DNA from 2 places in the Blautia sp. 1001283B150304_161114_C9 genome. Region 1 is predicted to be linked to the other one. Evidence: riboswitches for the same ligand, from Rfam matches in the RefSeq annotation. Region 1 holds a riboswitch; the other holds the start of a gene.
What was found. Region 1 has a riboswitch for tetrahydrofolate ahead of I4V44_RS07095 (folate family ECF transporter S component). Riboswitches for the same ligand answer to the same signal wherever they lie in the genome.

Region 2: another riboswitch for tetrahydrofolate. It lies ahead of folE (GTP cyclohydrolase I FolE); the one in region 1 lies ahead of I4V44_RS07095 (folate family ECF transporter S component).

The regions. Positions count from the first base shown of each region.
Region 1 covers NZ_JADPGO010000010.1:38,526-42,743, reverse strand. The annotation lists gene I4V44_RS07105 (SGNH/GDSL hydrolase family protein) at 24-722, shown strand; gene I4V44_RS07100 (GNAT family N-acetyltransferase) at 823-1,599, shown strand; gene I4V44_RS07095 (folate family ECF transporter S component) at 1,780-2,340, opposite strand; THF riboswitch at 2,427-2,531, opposite strand; gene I4V44_RS07090 (hypothetical protein) at 3,069-4,218, shown strand, end outside.
Region 2 covers NZ_JADPGO010000006.1:106,474-110,691, reverse strand. The annotation lists gene I4V44_RS04960 (Y-family DNA polymerase) at 1-890, shown strand, start outside; gene I4V44_RS04955 (hypothetical protein) at 906-1,319, shown strand; THF riboswitch at 1,550-1,646, shown strand; gene folE (GTP cyclohydrolase I FolE) at 1,782-2,339, shown strand; gene I4V44_RS04945 (HD domain-containing protein) at 2,336-2,833, shown strand; gene folP (dihydropteroate synthase) at 2,873-3,682, shown strand; gene folK (2-amino-4-hydroxy-6-hydroxymethyldihydropteridine diphosphokinase) at 3,740-4,218, shown strand, end outside.

The DNA of each region.
Region 1 (4,218 bases):
TAATACCAAACAGGAGGTTTTTTATGCAAATCATTTGTCTGGGAGATAGCATTACGGACTGTAATCATTTATTTGAAGATTTTCCTCTGGGAAATGGGTATGTACAGATACTCTCAGAAATGTTCCATAATCAGACTCCTTCTTTCTCCATATCCGCAGATACCGTCGGACGCTCATCAAGCGCTGTACAGTTAACAGATAAATCAACAGGTGCCATACATTTCAGGAACTGTGGCATAGATGGCTTCACTGTGGCAAGAGTCCTTGAAAATATCCGTCAACACCGTATTCTTTTGCATCACTCTCCTGTTATAACTCTGCTGATCGGCATCAATGATATCGGTCTGATAATGAACACAGACCGGACGGATTCTCAGAAAGAACAGATGATGAGAGAGTTTGCCACTCATTACAATGAATTATTGAATCTGCTCACTACAGATGCCAGGCAGGTAATCCTTATGGAACCCTTTATCTTTCCACATCCGGAAGAATATGAGACATGGATTCCCTATGTCCATACCATGTCTGATATTATCCGACAGCTCTCTGTCAGATTCAGACTTCCATTTCTGCCTCTGCATAACTATTTTAATAAGGAAGCAACTCAATCGGGATTTGATGCCATAACAACAGACGGGATTCATCTTACTTTGTATGGGCATAAGCTTCTGGCCGAGAAACTGTTCCCTCTCCTTCAAAGCATTGATAACAATCCCTGAACAGATAAACTATTGCGCATTTTCCCGGAACTTTGTATAATAAATCACTGTCCTCGCTCATATCTGCGGACTTATTATGGAAAGGAGTCTTCCTTATATTATGGAAACTACAATTAAACAGATTGAAGATATGTCTCTGAATGCCTGGCCATCTCACAAGATGGAATTATACGACGGCTGGATCCTGAGATTTTCTTATTTTTATACACACAGAACCAACAGCGTAGAACAGTTCGGCAATTCCACCCTCACCTGGCGGGAAAAAATCCCATACTGTGAAAGCGTATATAAGCGTCTGGGAACCCCCGCTGTATTTAAGATCAGTCCTCTTGTCTCTCCTGACTTTGATTATGTTCTGGAGAATCGGGGATATGCCATCCAGCATACCACCAATGTCATGGCAATGAGCATGAACGCCGCACATCTGGATACTCCATATCCTGATGTAACATTCTACAATAACATTCCGTCTGAATGGATTGAAAGTCTGTTCAATCTAAAAAATACTATAAATCCGATTCACAGAAAAGTTGTACCATCCATGTATCAGGCAATCCTCAAAGAAACCATTTGCGCCTGCATCCGCATAGGCGGGCAGATCATTGCAACAGGGCTTGGTATCCTGGACAGAGACTACATCGGTATTTACGCCATCCATGTCAAAGAGGAATACCGCAAACATGGCTATGCCCGTCAGATCTGCACAGGACTTCTGAAAGAAGGAATGAAAAAAGGTGCACAGAATGCATATCTTCAGGTTGTAGAAGGAAATGACAATGCCCGGGCATTATACAGATCACTTGGATTCCAGCAGCTTTATACTTACTGGTTCCGCGTACAGCCGGATGAAAACGGAAATTTCCCACCAGAGAAATAAAAAAGAACTATCTGTAAAGCATTTTCATTTTCTGCTTTTACAGATAGTTCTTAGTTTTTTTAGATTTTAACTTTTCTTTTTCGGGGAATCAATTGATATGTAATTAACATAACTCGCGCCAGCTATGCCGTACATCGTTCTAATGTTCAGGTCTTTTTCTGTATTTCATGTCCGACTCAATTATACGGTTTTGTTTTTCAGCACTGCAGGTGATGTATTACCTACAACCATCGCTGTCAGCGGGCTGAAATACAGCAGACATGTTAATACACAGTAAATCGGGATCATAATTGCAAACTGTACCAGTCTTCCGGGCATGATCGCATAGAAATTATATCCAAGCATGATCACAAGTCCTGCTGTTGTAAGCACCAGAGAGCTGAGAACTGCAGTTACCACGATAGATACGCAGATACCAACTGTCTTTCCTGTTTTCTTTCTGTTTGCAAATAATGGTTTTGCAAGGGCAGGAAGCACACCCCAGAGGATTGCTGCAACTGTGATAAACGGATTTACAGCATAGCCTTTCATAAAACACCCGATAATATCCGCACATAATCCACAGACACCACCAGCTACCGGGCCAAGCCACAGACCTGCAAGGATTGTACATACACTTCCCACAGAAATACGGTACGCACCAAGATCAATGACCAGAACTCGTGTGAGTACCAGATGCATGGCGATCAGAAGAGCCATGAACACCAATGTTTTTACGTTCCAATATTGTTTTTTCTGCATAATAAAAACACCTCCATAATGTGTTTAAAAAATAGAGTAGTTACATAAATAATAATCCCTCCACATTATGAGATGCTCTCATATGTAGCAACGGGTGCGGAAATCATATCGTAAGCAGCACGCTTTCTGCTTTTCGTTTCACGGCGACTCCCCAGCCTGTGAACACTTGACGCATAAAATCCTACTTCGCTATTATTTATTTATCGAAATTATAACACAATCCATAGAAATTGCAATATATTTTTCGTTATTATTTTCACAAATTTGAATGCTGTTTTTTGTTCATTCTATACGAATGGTCTGTTTTTTTTACTTGAGAATATTGCTGCAAACACTCGTAAGTCTATGAATAAAACAGCCGCATATACTAATACTATAACATTATGCAGCAGTCCGACATCTTCAGAAATGAGAAATTACATGAATACAGATATCCCGCCCCGGTCTGCTATAATCATGGAGGTAAAAAATGTCAGAAATATGTAAAAATAACTGCCAAAATCCTTATAATATATGTTATGATAATTACCTGAATACCAACGCCTGTACGGAATGTACCGGCCTGATATGCACTCCTGCCAAAGATAATGACGAATGGGAAAGCTACCGGAAAATTTTTGATTTTATCCCCGAACCGCCGGAAAGCAATATCCCTCCCTGTAAATAATTATTGCATACGGCAGGAATCATGTTCAAACGAATGATTTATCGGAGGTCCTGTCTATATTATGAAAAAACTGCTTGCTGCATGTGTCTGTGCCGGCCTTAGCTTTTCTTTTGCCGGATGCAGCCCTGAAACCATACTGGAACAATTCACATCCACCGGAGACACATCCGTCCGGGAACTTACTTCTTCATCTGACATCACAACTGAAATCGAAACAAAAGACCGTATCTATATGGATGAACTTTCCGGTACCCTGCAGGATTTTTCAGGAAGCCAGCTTATTCTGAACACGGACAGTGCCTCCTATGTATTTAATGTTTCCAATGCCACTCTGGAATGTAAAGGCGGCATGATCACCGGCGATGAGATCAGTATCATTTACGAAGGTCAGCTTTCCGGTACTGACACAGGCAGTGTACATGTTCTGAAGGTTGTAGATGAATTTCATAAAAAAAACAAACTGAAAAAGCGCACTGCACATGGGCAGGTCATTTCCCTGACTTCCAATACCATCACAATAAAATCAAAGAAGGGAAAAACAGCCACCTATCCGATCACAGGAACAAAACAGTATTATCAGAATGGAATCAAAGCCGGTGACTGGGTTTACCTTACATTCAAGGGGAAATTCCCGGATACCTCCAATGATTCTTCCGCATCCTTAAATGCCAGTCACCTGAAAGTGCTGAGTATTTCAGATCTGAAAGATCTGGAAATACCGGATCCCACCCCAACTCCAGATCCAAAGCTCACACAAACACCGGAGCAGATAGAAAATAAAGAAAAACAGCTGCTGGCAACTGTACAGGGAGTAAATCTGAATATCCTCCGGATTCTTCCTGCCGGAAGTGACACCTCCTTTAATCTGGATATGTCAGCAATCCCCGCTTACTTCAAGGGAGGAATTGCCCCGGGATCTCATGTTAATGTTACTTATATCGGAGATCTGGAAACAACATCCCTGGAAGAAGTCCGTATTATTGCTGTGACAGGTGAGGATCCTGATACCATTAATGACAAACATATTTCCTTTACAGTAACCGGCACGATCATTGGAAGTACTGCCAACACCATCACTGTACAGACAGATGACGGTGCCATAGATACCTTCCGTACAGAAAACGCGCAGGATCTCACTGCAGGCGGCATGGAATACGGCGACTATGTGTGTGTTACCTTCCATCCATCCAAATCAAAATCTTCTAATATTT
Region 2 (4,218 bases), on a different contig from region 1:
TGGATGAAATGTCATACCGAAGGAAACTCTGGAGCCACAGACCTCTTACTGATTTCTGGAGAGTCGGAAAGGGATATGCAAAGAAGTTGGAAGAATATGGCCTCTATACGATGGGTGATATTGCCAGATGTTCCATCGGAAAAGAGAATGAATTATATAACGAAGATTTGCTATATAAACTGTTTGGCGTTAATGCAGAGTTGCTGATCAATCATGCCTGGGGATATGAGCCCTGTACCATGAAAATGGTCAAGGCTTACAAACCGGAAACGAACAGTGTTTGTTCCGGGCAGGTACTTCATTGTCCTTATGACTTTGAAAAAGCAAAATTAGTCGTCAAAGAGATGACGGACCAGATGGTTTTGGATCTGGTGGATAAGAAGCTTGTGACGGACCAGATTGTATTGACGGTTGGTTATGATATTGAGAATCTGAATAATGCCGACAGGAAAAAGCAGTATCATGGAGAGGTTACGATTGACCGTTATGGAAGAAGAATTCCGAAACACGCACATGGAACGACCAATCTGAAACGGCAGACTTCCTCAACAAAACTGATAACGGATGCAGTAATAGAACTATATGACAGGATTGTTGACAGAAACTTGCTTATCAGAAGAATTAATATCACAGCGAACAGGCTTGTGGATGAAAGCTCTGTAGAGAGAGAAGAAGTGTATGAGCAGTTGAATCTTTTTACGGATTATGAGGCGCAAAGGAAAAAGCAGGAAGAGGAAGAGGCTGCGCTGGATCGTGAGAAACGTATGCAGGAGGCAATGCTCAGTATCAAGAAGAAATTTGGGAAAAACGCTGTACTGAAAGGAATGAATCTTCAGGAAGGTGCAACCGCCAGAGACAGAAATGAACAAATTGGCGGACATAAGGCGTAAAGGAGTTGGAAGAGGATGAAAAATAATTCTTATGAAGATATTATCAATTTGCCACATCCGGTCTCTAAGAATCATCCGCAAATGCCACTTCGGGATCGGGCAGCGCAGTTTGCTCCTTTTGCAGCCTTGACTGGGCATGATGCTGCGATAAAAGAAACAGCAAGATTAACCGATGAAAGATTGGAACTGAGCGAGGAAGTGATTGCTCAGCTGAACGAAAAAATCAACATAATCAGAAATAATATCGGTATAGAACAGAATGTATCGATAACTTATTTTGTTCCCGATGCAAAAAAAGCCGGCGGATCCTATGTTACGTACTCCGGTATTGTAAAAAAGGTAGACGAATATGAGCATACCATGATCATGACAGATCAAACGGTCATTCCAATTGAACAGATAAGCGGTATTAAATGTGAAGAGTGGTAAATGTAAAAACAGATACTCAGAAGCTCGCAGTTTTTTGGATGGCTTACCGGTGTTGGATCCGGAATGAGAATTGTCGGACCGGAAGATGTAAAGCAGCAGTATAAAGAATATCTGCAAAGTGTGCTTCGAAACTATTAGTTCTGGCAGCAGAAAAAATTATTCTGAAAAGTCAGAAAAACCCTTTTCTATTATCGTATTACATGGTATACTGAATACCGAAATGAATGATATGCAAAATAGGATTTTATGCGTCAAGTGTTCGGTGAATGGGGAGTTGTCACTGAAACGAAAAGTGCGTCTTACGGTATATTATCCGCACCCGTTGCAAACAATATAAGAGGATATCTCATATTGTGTTAGGGAATGTTTTCGACATACATTCTATCACAATTGGAGATATCCTTTTTAATTTGGTCAAAAGGATAATCTCCATTTCAAAAATACAAAGGAGGTTATTTTTTAATGGTTGACAAAGTGAAAATTGAGCAGGCAGTCCGTCTGCTTCTGGAAGGTATCGGTGAAGATATCACACGGGAAGGTCTGATTGATACTCCTGACAGGATTGCCCGCATGTGTGAAGAAATTTACGGAGGTCTTGGTCATGAAGCGGATCAGCATCTGTTAAAGCAGTTTCCTGTAGAAAATAATGAAATCGTGCTGGAAAAAGACATCACCTTTTACTCCATGTGTGAGCATCATCTGATGCCTTTTTATGGAAAAGCTCATCTTGCATACATCCCCAACGGCAAAGTTACCGGTTTAAGCAAACTGGCACGTACAGTAGAGGTTTATTCCAGAAGGCCACAGATCCAGGAACGGCTTACTGTTCAGATTGCAGATGCTTTGGAGCGTACTCTGGATCCAAAAGGAATTATGGTAATGCTGGAAGCGGAACATACCTGTATGACCATGCGCGGAATAAAAAAACCAGGAAGCAAAACAATCACTACTGTAACCCGTGGTGCGTTTACAGAAGATAAGGAACTGCAGAAAATGTTCCTTTCTATGGTAAAAGGATGAATAACAATTTTTCAGATATGGATCGTGTCAATCGGATCTGGAGGCACCCGGTTTATCAGGAACATTATAAAAAAATACAGGAACTTGAAAGTGAACGGATCTTCTGCCGTCATACCCCTGAACATTTTCTGGATGTTGCACGGTTGATGTACATTTATGCACTGGAGGAACATCTGGAGTTGCCCAAAGAGCTTATCTATGCAGCAGCACTTCTTCATGATATAGGACGTGCACAGCAATATCAGTACAACATTCCCCATGATATTGCAGGAGTAGAAATCGCACGGGAAATTCTGACAGATCTGCACTTTACAGAACAGGAAAAAGAACTGATTCTGTCTTCCATTGGACATCACCGAAAAGGAGATTCCTGCAGTACGCTGGCAGCACTTCTTTATAAAGCGGATAAGCAGTCCAGAAATTGTTTTTTATGTTCCGCTGCTTCCGAATGCTATTGGTCTGATGATAAAAAAAATATGAAAATTGAATACTGATCTTCTTCATAAGCACAAAAGAAAGGATGGGTTCTGCTCATGAAAATTGGAAACCGTTTTTTTGATACTAAGAATCATACTTACATAATGGGAATTTTGAATGTTACCCCTGATTCCTTTTCTGACGGCGGCAAATGGAATCATATGGATGAAGCTTTGAAACATACAGAGGCAATGATTGCTGATGGTGCAGATATTATTGATATCGGAGGCGAATCTACACGTCCCGGTCATACTCCTGTCAGTGCTGACGAGGAAGCACTGAGAGTTCTTCCTGTTATTGAAGCGGTCAAAAAACATTTTGACATTCCTGTTTCTGTAGATACTTTTAAGAGCAGTGTTGCTGAAAGCTCTATCCAGGCAGGAGCTGACCTGGTTAACGATATCTGGGGATTAAAATATGATCCGAAAATGGCAGCTGTGATCGCAAAATATGATGTGGCCTGTTGCCTGATGCACAACAAATCTAATACAGAATATCAAAACTTTCTCATTGATATGCTCGCCGAAACACAGGAATGTGTCAATCTTGCAAGACAGGCTGGCATTAAAGATGAAAAAATCATGCTTGATCCGGGAATTGGTTTTGGAAAAACATTTGAAATGAATCTGGAAGCAATGAATCACCTGGAGCTTTTTCAGAATCTGGGATTTCCGGTTCTCCTTGGTACATCCCGCAAATCCATGATCGGACTGGCACTGGATCTTCCTGTAGATCAGCGCGTGGAGGGGACTTTGGCTACCAGTGTAATTGGCGTAATGAAGGGATGCTCTTTTGTCCGTGTCCACGATGTTAAAGAAAACAAGCGTGTGATCCAGATGACAGAAGCAATCCTGGGACGCAGATAAATTACTGGCACAAAACAGATGGTAAATATAAATAACATACAGAAAGGATTTGCTGTTATGGATGAGACCAGATTAGACAAAATAGAAATTAAAGAGCTGGAGGTTTTTGCAAACCATGGTGTATATCCCGAGGAAAATGTTCTGGGACAGAAATTTGTTATTTCTGCCACGCTTTTTACCAGAACACGTCTGGCGGGATTAACCGATGAGTTGTCTGCTTCCATAAACTATGGCGAAGTCAGCCATATGATCACTGATTTCACCAGAAAACATACTTATAAACTTCTGGAATCTCTTGCAGAGAATCTTGCAGAAATGCTTCTTTGCTCTCTTTCCGGACTTGAAAAAATTACTCTGAAGATTGAAAAGCCCTGGGCACCGGTTGGTCTTCCTTTGAAAACCGTATCTGTGGAAATTACACGGAAATGGCATACTGCTTACATTGCTTTTGGCTCTAATATGGGTGATAAAAAGATGTATATAGACAATGGGATCCGTGGTCTGGCAGAGACAAAAGGATGCCGTATAGAGGCAAT